3 regions of the Serratia sp. 25CWL12 genome follow, and region 2 is predicted to be linked to each of the others. Evidence: predicted binding sites of a transcription regulator. Region 2 holds the regulator's gene; each other region holds the start of a gene.
What was found. Region 2 encodes PhoB, which activates phosphate uptake and scavenging genes when phosphate is short. Its sites were predicted from a motif close to CTGTCATAAAACTGNCNNAT; they were not measured.

Region 1 (3,285 bases), 620 kb from region 2:
TGACGGAAGGGAGTTACCTGCTGCGCGAACGTATTTGTGAGCTATGTGCCGTGCGTGGCGTGCGTGCTCAGCCAGAAGATATATTGGTGACTGCGGGGTCTCAGCAGGCGCTGGATTTGGTGATGCGTGCGCTGATTAACCCCGGAGATGTGTTTGTCGTCGAGCGCCCGACCTATCTGGCCGCGCTGCAAACGCTGGAGTTGGCCGAAGCCCATGTGATGTCTGTCTCTTCAGACAGCGAAGGTATGGTGGTTGATGAGCTGGCTGAACTGCTGAAAACCCAGAAAATCAAAGGGGTTTATGTGGTGCCGAACTTTGGCAACCCCAGTGGGCTGACGCTGAGTACTGCACGCCGTGAGCAATTGGTTAAACTGGCTGCGGAACATAACTTCCTGATTGTTGAAGATGACCCTTACGGTGAGCTACGTTTCACTGATGAGCGCAATGCCACCTTGTATCAGATTTCTCAGCAGGTATTGGGCCATACGGAAAATATTATCTACACCTCTACCTTCTCCAAGATCCTGGCCCCAGGCCTGCGTCTGGGCTGGGCGGTCCTGCCACCCTTCCTGTTGCACAAAGTGGCTATTATCAAGCAAGCGGCCGATTTACATGCCAGCGCCTTGTCGCAGAGCATCGTCGAATGTTATCTGGGGTTGGATCGTCTGCCAGCACAGATTGAAAAGCTCCGTGCCGCCTATAAACACAAAGGCGAGATCCTGGCGGACTTGGTTGAAAAAGAGCTGGGTGATGTGATCAGCTTCGATAGGCCAAAAGGTGGCATGTTCCTGTGGGCGCGCTTCCGTGAGCCGTTCAATGCCACGGAATGGTTAAACACCACGCTGCAACAAGGGGTAGTGTTTGTTCCCGGTGAGTACTTCTTCTGTGACAAGCCGGACCGTTCTACCTTCCGCTTGTCATTTGCCACCGCTACCGAACCACAGATGCAAGAGGCGGTGGCGCGTCTGCGTCGTTCGCTGTAATTTTTCTACGGCGGTCTGGGGCTCCCCTGACCGCCGCATTCCGCTCGTCATTATTTAGTCATTATCCCGTCACGTTGCCTTCACCAAAGCGTTATTTTTCTGTCACCTGAACATGACATGTTATGCCCGGTATCTTTTTTCTTGGGCATTTCCCGCATTTTTCAGGAGTTAGCCATGTTGATTCAAATGATTAAAAAAAACACACTGTGTGTTGCGTTGACCATGGTGGTCAGCACGCAGGCTATGGCAGTGACTGAGATCCCCTTCTGGCATTCCATGGAAGGAGAACTGGGTGAAGTAGTGGACTCGCTGGCGAGTCGTTTTAATCAATCTCACCCTGATGTAAAAATCGTCCCTGTTTACAAGGGTAACTACGAACAAGGTCTGGCGGCAGGGATTGCGGCCTATCGTGCTGGCAAAGCGCCAGCGATTCTGCAGGTTTATGAAGTGGGTACCGCGACCATGATGGCGAGTAAAGCCATCAAGCCGGTCTATCAAGTATTCCAGGAGTCTGGGATTAACTTTGATGAGTCAGTATTTGTACCGGCAGTGGCTGGCTACTACAGTGACAACCAAAGTGGTCGTCTGATATCCCAACCGTTTAATAGCTCCACTCCAGTGATGTATTACAACAAAGAGGCCTTCAAGAAAGCGGGCTTGAACCCTGAGCAGCCACCAAAAACCTGGCAGGAACTGGCTGCGGATACCGCCAAATTGCGTGCAGCTGGTATCAAGTGTGGTTTTACCAGTGGTTGGTCGGGCTGGATCCAGTTAGAGAACTTTAGCGCCTGGCATGGAGTACCATTCGCCACTGAAAATAATGGCTTTGCTGGCACCAACGCCAAGTTGGAGTTCAACCAGCCATTACAGGTCAAGCATATTCAACTTTTGCAGGATATGCAGCAAAAAGGGGATTTCACCTACTTTGGTCGCAAGGGTGAGGCAACCGAGAAGTTCTATAATGGTGATTGCGCAATCATGACCGACTCTTCGGGCTCCATGGCCAGTATCCGTAAATATGCCAAATTTGATTTTGGCGTCGGCATGATGCCTTACCATGCGGGTGTGGAAACTGCACCGCAAAACGCCATTATCGGTGGTGCTAGCCTGTGGGTAATGAAGGGCAAGGACCCTGCGACCTACAAAGGTGTGGCGGAATTTATGCAATTTTTGGCACAGCCGGAAATCGCCGCCGAATGGCACCAGAAAACCGGTTATCTGCCGATCACTACTGCCGCTTATGAGTTGACCAAACAACAAGGTTTCTACGACAAGTTTCCCGGTGCGGATGTCCCCACCCGTCAGATGCTGAACAAATCCCCATTACCGTTTACCAAGGGCTTGCGTCTGGGGAATATGCCACAGATCCGTACCGTGGTAGATGAAGAGCTGGAAAGCGTGTGGGCTGGCAAGAAAACGGCTCAGCAGGCGCTAGATACCGCAGTACAGCGGGGTGACGTACTGTTGCGTCGTTTCGAGGCCTCAACCAAGTAATCACCAACACCATCCAGACGGGCGTTACTTGTGACGCCCGTTCTGCGTCGTTTTTCTTTCTATGAGTCCTTGATGATGAGTTCACACCGTCCCGGTTTCGGTTGCAGTTGGTTGCCTTATGTTCTGGTTTTGCCACAGTTGCTGATCACCCTGGTATTTTTCTTATGGCCAGCGGGTCAGGCGTTGTGGTACTCGGTACAACGTGTTGATCCCTTTGGTCTGTCCAGCCAGTTCGTCGGTTTGGATAATTTTAAGCAACTGCTACAAGACGACTATTATCTGGAATCTTTTTACACCACTTTGGTGTTCAGCTTTCTGGTCGCAGGTATTGGCTTATTGGTGTCGCTATTTTTTGCTGCGCTGGTGGACCATGTATTACGCGGTCGTCGCTTTTATCGCACGCTGATGATCATGCCCTATGCGGTCGCTCCAGCTGTAGCGGCGGTTTTGTGGAGTTTCCTGTTCAGCCCTGGTATGGGTTTGATTACCCACATTCTTGCCAGTTTTGGTTACGACTGGAATCACGCACAAAACAGTGGTCAGGCGATGTTCCTGGTGGTTCTGGCGTCGGTGTGGCAACAGATCAGTTATAACTTCCTGTTTTTCCTCGCCGCGTTGCAAGCGATTCCCCGTTCGTTGATTGAAGCGGCCGCCATCGACGGAGCCGGGCCAGTACGGCGTTTCTTCAACCTGGTATTACCGCTGATTACTCCGGTGAGTTTTTTTCTGCTGGTGGTGAATCTGGTGTATGCCTTCTTCGATACTTTCGCGGTGATTGATGCCACCACTGCCGGTGGACCAGGGCAAT
Region 2 (3,285 bases):
TAACTGAGCAGGGAAGGCATCCAGCGTACCGATATAAATATCACGCACTGAATCTGAGGTGGTGACCCCCACGGTCGTCAGATGGCCGCTGGCAATAATCGGCAAGGCTAGGCCCAGGGCATCGCGCCGTGCACAGGCCAACTGATAAAGCTCATGGTAATGATTAGCGATAGCTTGTTGTAAAACCTGCTGTTTCTGGTTGCCCGATTCACCGGCCTGGCTGGTGACTAAATCCCGTGGGCGCAAGAAAGGCACCGCACAGAGCACCGCCCCTGGCTGGCCATCACGCTGGTTGAGCACTCGAATTTGTTGATCAACTTCGGCTTGCGCATTGGCAATTACTGTGGTGTTCAGGCAAGAGAGCAGTTCCCGTGATTCATTGAGTGTGGCCACTGAGTCATGATTGCCACCGAGTACCACCAACTGGCAACCGGTGTGTTGTAGTTGCACCACAAAACGGTTATACAGTTCCCGTGCGTAGCTAGGTGGGGAGCCGGTATCAAACAGATCACCGGCAACAATTAGCGCATCGACCTGATGCTGTTGCACCTGCTCAACCAGCCAACACAGAAAAGATTGATGCTCGGCGGCGCGGCTCTTGGTGAAAAAGTACTGGCCTAAATGCCAGTCAGAGGTATGGATCAGGCGCATGAATCTTCCAGGCTGACAACGATGATAGCACCAGAGTATATACCCAAGTTCCGTCAAGATGCAGGCAGGGGGCAAACGCTGAACAAGATGGATGGCGTTTTGTTAAGCAACTCGAAGTATTTTGTCTAGGATTGAAACAATCTCACTGCCAAGCGTCATCCCGAGGCAGTTTTATTCATATAACTGTCATAAAACTGACGCATAATATCCAAGCAGAGTGTAATAGGCCGCTAACACATTGGCAGGATTGACGATGGCAATACGTATACTGGTGGTAGAAGACGAAGCGCCGATCCGTGAAATGGTGTGCTTTGTGTTGGAACAGAATGGTTATCAACCATTGGAAGCTGAGGATTATGACAGCGCCGTAAAGAGCCTGTCTGAGCCGTTTCCTGATCTGGTATTACTGGACTGGATGTTGCCTGGTGGGTCCGGAATACAGTTTATCAAGTATATGAAGCGTGAGGCGATGACACGGGATATTCCGGTGATGATGCTGACCGCACGCGGAGAAGAAGAAGATCGGGTTCGAGGGTTGGAAGTGGGTGCCGATGACTATATCATCAAGCCTTTCTCGCCCAAGGAGCTGGTGGCCCGGATCAAAGCGGTGATGCGCCGTATTTCACCGATGGCCGTAGAGGAATTGATTGAAATGCAGGGGTTAAGCCTGGACCCTTCCTCACATCGAGTGATGGCTGATGAGCTGGCACTGGATATGGGGCCGACCGAGTTCAAGCTGTTGCACTTCTTTATGACCCATCCCGAACGTGTTTACAGCCGCGAGCAGTTGCTGAACAACGTTTGGGGCACTAACGTTTATGTAGAAGACCGTACTGTTGATGTCCATATCCGCCGATTGCGTAAGGCGCTGGAGAGCAGTGGTCATGATAGAATGGTGCAAACTGTTCGCGGTACCGGCTACCGTTTTTCAACGCGCTACTGACAGCCCTGTGCTGGAGAAAACACTATTGTGCTAGAACGCTTATCCTGGAAGAGACTGCTGCTGGAATTGGCCTTTTTTTGCTTCCCTGCTTTATTGCTTGGGTTGATTTTTGGTTATTTGTCTTGGTTGTTATTGGCATCGGTGTTGGTAGCCCTCGCCTGGAATTTCTATAACCAACTGAAACTTTCCCACTGGTTGTGGGTTGATCGTAGTATGACGCCGCCCCCGGGACATGGGAGCTGGGAACCGCTGTTTTATGGTTTGTATAAAATGCAGCAGCGTAACCGCCATCGCCGCCGCGAACTGGCCTTATTGATCAAACGTTTTCGTAGTGGTGCGGAGTCGTTACCCGATGCGGTAGTGATGACCACCGTAGAGGGTAATATCTTTTGGTGTAACGGCCTGGCGCAGCACTTGCTGGGTTTCCGCTGGCCGGAAGATAACGGTCAACATATTCTGAACCTGATACGTTATCCCGAATTTAGTCAATATCTGCAACAGCAGTCGTTCTTCAAACCTCTGACATTGCACTTAAATAACGAGCGCTTTGTTGAGTTCCGCATTATGCCTTATTCCGAAGGGCAATTGTTGATGGTGGCCCGTGATGTCACCCAGAAGCGTCAGTTGGAAGGGGCCCGGCGTAATTTTTTTGCCAATGTCAGCCATGAGTTGCGCACACCGTTAACGGTGTTGCAGGGCTATTTGGAGATGATGAGTGATGAAGCCCTTGAGGGCTCAGTGCGCGATAAAGCATTGAGTACCATGCAAGAACAGACCAAACGCATGGATGGCTTGGTGAAGCAGTTGCTCACGTTGTCACGTATTGAAACTGCGCCAAGTATCGCGATGAATCAAAAGGTGGATATTCCACGTATCCTGGGTGTATTGCAACGAGAGGCGCAATCCCTGAGTGCGGGGAATCACCAGATTAGCTTCCGGGTGAATGAAGATTTGCAGGTATTTGGTAACGAAGATCAACTACACAGTGCCGTATCGAACCTGGTGTATAACGCAGTGAATCACACGCCAAAGGGCACCCATATCGAGATAAGTTGGCAGCAGACGCCACTGGGTGCTCAGTTCCAGGTCAGTGATAATGGTCCAGGGATCGCTGCAGAACATATTCCGCGTTTGACCGAACGTTTCTACCGCGTTGATAAATCACGTTCACAGCAGACCGGCGGCAGTGGTTTGGGGTTGGCCATTGTTAAACATGCTCTGAGTCATCATGATTCACGCTTGGAGATTTTGAGTGACCCGGGCATAGGTACGCGCTTTATCTTTACGTTGCCGAAACGACTCATTGTGCCAGCCGCATCCATCGACAATAAGGTGAAAATGGGCGAGTAGTACCGCTGCGATTGTGCTATTTCTCCAGATACAGTGGATGAGCCTGAGCCCACCGGTACATTGAAATGCTCAGCTCATCATTTATTCTATTATTGGCAAAAAAAGCACAACTTGCGCGCTTAAGACATCAATAGCGGTTTTTTAATGTACAAGGTGGTCATATTTGTCACATTCCGTGTGTTTTTTGTTTAAAAATTAAACAGATCATATGGTATTTATTACGGATAAATTGAGATTATCGACTGGCTGTAAAACTATTTCTGGTATAAAACTCTGCTTTTTATTGTTCATCTTGCCTTTCAGGGCCATATCCTCTAAATAGCTTCGTCTGCAGATGGCTG
Region 3 (3,285 bases), 960 kb from region 2:
AATATGTTAGTCGGGTACGTGATGTTGATGCAGATACGCCTTCTCGTTTTAATGCAGACAAACGCCGTTTATATGGCGCCTCTGGTTGTGCTGGCAAACTGGCGGTATTTGCTGTGCGCTTAGATACTTTCGCCAAAGAGGGTATTGAACAGGTGTTCTATATCGGCACCAACAATACGGCGGTGTTCACCGAATTGCGGCGCCATATACTCAGTAAATTTGAAAACCTGCCAGTAGCGGGTGAGTATATGCACCGCGACATTTTTGATGTTGCTGAGCGTTATGGCAAAGATACATTTATGATGATAGATAAGTTTGGCACCGAACAGATGCCTCGTTTCTTTACCCTGAAAGGGCGTATGGATACCTATCTGAATAAAGTGCCATTTCTGCCCCGTAATCTTGTCGACCGCATGATGCAGAAAATAAGTGGTTTATCCCCCAACCATTTGCCAATAAGCCTAAAAGAGTACCGCGAACGCTTCGAACATCATCTTATGCTCAAAATGTCAGGCCCAGGGGTAGCAGAAGCACAGAATTATCTACAGCATTACTTTACCCAGGCTGACGGTGACTTCTTTGTTTGCACCGAAGAAGAAGGCAAAAAAGCATTTTTGCATCGCTTTGCTGCAGCGGGGGCTGCCGTGCGCTACCAGGCGGTGCATGCCGATCAGGTACAGGAGATTTTGGCGCTGGATATCGCGTTACGTCGCAACGATTCCGAATGGTTTGAAACCTTGCCACCAGAGATCGACAACAAGCTCCTTAAGAAACTATATTGCGGCCACTTTATGTGTCACGTTTTTCATAATGATTACCTGGTGAAAAAAGGAGTAGACAGCAAGGCATTAAAAGAAGAAATGTTGGCGCTCATTGACCAAAGAGGTGCGGAGTATCCTGCCGAGCACAATGTCGGGCATATGTATCAGGCCAAAGCCGATTTGCAAGTATTTTACCAAGAAGCCGATCCGACCAACAGTTTTAACCCTGGTATTGGTAAAACCAGTAAACAGAAATATTGGGGATAAAAACAAGATACTGTTCCATTACAGGAAAAGGGTTAAGTAGCAATGAATTGATTTTTAAGCAGTTCAAGGATGAACTGCTCTACTGGGAATATTCCTGGTGGCCAGACGACATGACTGCAGCTTGAATATCGACGTGTACAGAACTTGAGTGAGGATCGGTAGGGTTTTACTCAGCCGATATTTTGCATGATGATTTTTAATGCATTGAAAATAAAACAAAAAATAATAAACCCAACCACTGTCATATAACTGTAATATTTTATACATTTTACTGTCATGAAACTGTCCTATTTTCCTTCAATCAGCAATACTTAATTTGACTGAAACAGCCCGAAGTCGATTTTTAAATATCCCATTAGGAGGGATCATGAAACTGATGCGTACCACCGTCGCCAGCATTGTCGCAGCGACTATCTCCCTGGTCTCTGTATCTGCATTCGCTGCTGCGAGCTTGACCGGTGCAGGTGCGACATTCCCCGCTCCGGTTTATGCCAAGTGGGCAGATTCTTATCAGAAAGAGACTGGCAATAAAGTTAACTATCAGGGGATTGGTTCCTCTGGTGGTGTGAAGCAAATTATTGCTAACACCGTTGACTTTGGTGCTTCCGATGCTCCCCTGTCTGACGACAAACTGGCTGCCGATGGCCTGTTTCAGTTCCCAACCGTGATTGGCGGTGTGGTGATGGCGGTCAATATCCCTGGCATCAAATCCGGTGAGCTGACTCTCGATGGTCAAACCCTGGGTGATATCTATTTGGGCAATATCAAAAAATGGAATGACCCAGCGATCACCAAACTGAACCCAGGCGTTAAGTTGCCAGATCAGAATATCGCCGTGGTACGCCGTGCGGACGGTTCTGGTACTTCTTTCGTCTTTACCAGCTATCTGTCTAAGGCAAATGCTCAGTGGAAAGAGAAAGTGGGTACCGGTTCAACGGTTAAGTGGCCAACCGGTTTAGGTGGTAAGGGTAATGACGGTATTGCTGCATTTGTCCAACGTTTACCTGGTTCTATCGGTTATGTAGAATACGCTTATGCCAAACAGAATAATCTGGCCTACACTAAATTAATCTCTGCTGATGGTGAGCCAGTGAGCCCAACCAAAGAGAGCTTTAGCGCTGCAGCCAAAGGGGCCGACTGGAGTAAAACCTTCGCACAGGACTTGACCAACCAAAAAGGTAATAATGCTTGGCCAATTACTTCCACTACCTTTATTCTGCTGCACAAAGAGCAGAAGAAACCAGAGCAAGGTACAGAAGTACTGAAGTTCTTTGATTGGGCCTATAACCAGGGTGCTAAACAGGCTCTTGAACTGGATTACGCTATACTGCCAGATGAGGTAGTTGAGCAAGTCCGTGCAGCTTGGAAGACCAATATCAAAGACAGTTCTGGTAAAGCATTGTTCTAAAAATATATTATTCTAAAAACACAAGAGGTGTGGTATACACCTTGCCTGATGTGTCGGGGCTCAGTAAGCTGAGCCCTTTAAGCTTTATAACAGAAGAGTAATCTATGGCTGGGCCTAAACCGACCATTAAAGCACCGAGTAAAAACGGTGACATTATCTTCAGCGCGCTGGTTAGACTGGCCGCGCTGATTACCTTATTGCTGCTGGGCGGCATTATTGTTTCGCTGATTATTGCCTCCTGGCCAAGTATGCAGGCGTTTGGTTTCGCTTTTCTGTGGACCAAAGAGTGGGATGCACCCGCTGAGCAGTTTGGTGCCTTAGTCCCTATTTACGGGACGTTAGTCACCTCGCTGATTGCCTTGATCATTGCGGTCCCGGTCAGTTTTGGTATTGCGCTGTTCCTGACGGAACTGGCTCCTAATTGGCTTAAGCGCCCGTTAGGTATCGCCATTGAACTGTTGGCGGCGATCCCAAGTATTGTTTACGGTATGTGGGGCCTGTTCGTGTTTGCTCCACTGTTCGCCCAATATTTCCAGACTCCGGTGGGCAATGTCCTTTCTGGTATTCCGATTGTTGGTGAATTATTTTCTGGCCCGGCTTTCGGTATCGGTATTCTGGCTGCCGGGGTGATCCTGGCTATTATGATTATTCCTTACATTGCCGCAGTTATGCGTGATGTATTCGAACAAACCCCGGTAATGATGAAAGAGTCCGCCTACGGTATTGGTTGTACTACCTGGGAAGTGATTTGGCGTATTGTATTGCCGTTTACTAAAAATGGGGTGATTGGCGGTATTATGCTGGGTCTGGGGCGAGCTTTGGGGGAAACCATGGCGGTCACCTTCATTA

Region 1: ugpB (sn-glycerol-3-phosphate ABC transporter substrate-binding protein UgpB) is a predicted target of PhoB. The motif match lies at 1,070-1,089, and genes of this name have one in related genera.
Region 3: pstS (phosphate ABC transporter substrate-binding protein PstS) is a predicted target of PhoB. The motif match lies at 1,300-1,319, and genes of this name have one in related genera.

What each region holds. Positions count from the first base shown of each region.
Region 1 is NZ_CM147698.1:3,818,825-3,822,109, reverse strand. It holds gene ACX9GV_RS16580 (aminotransferase-like domain-containing protein) at 1-983, shown strand, start outside; gene ugpB (sn-glycerol-3-phosphate ABC transporter substrate-binding protein UgpB) at 1,158-2,477, shown strand; gene ugpA (sn-glycerol-3-phosphate ABC transporter permease UgpA) at 2,553-3,285, shown strand, end outside.
Region 2 is NZ_CM147698.1:3,201,366-3,204,650, reverse strand. It holds gene sbcD (exonuclease subunit SbcD) at 1-651, opposite strand, end outside; gene phoB (phosphate response regulator transcription factor PhoB) at 905-1,594, shown strand; gene phoR (phosphate regulon sensor histidine kinase PhoR) at 1,622-2,944, shown strand.
Region 3 is NZ_CM147698.1:4,165,201-4,168,485, reverse strand. It holds gene dld (D-lactate dehydrogenase) at 1-1,028, shown strand, start outside; gene pstS (phosphate ABC transporter substrate-binding protein PstS) at 1,396-2,436, shown strand; gene pstC (phosphate ABC transporter permease PstC) at 2,541-3,285, shown strand, end outside.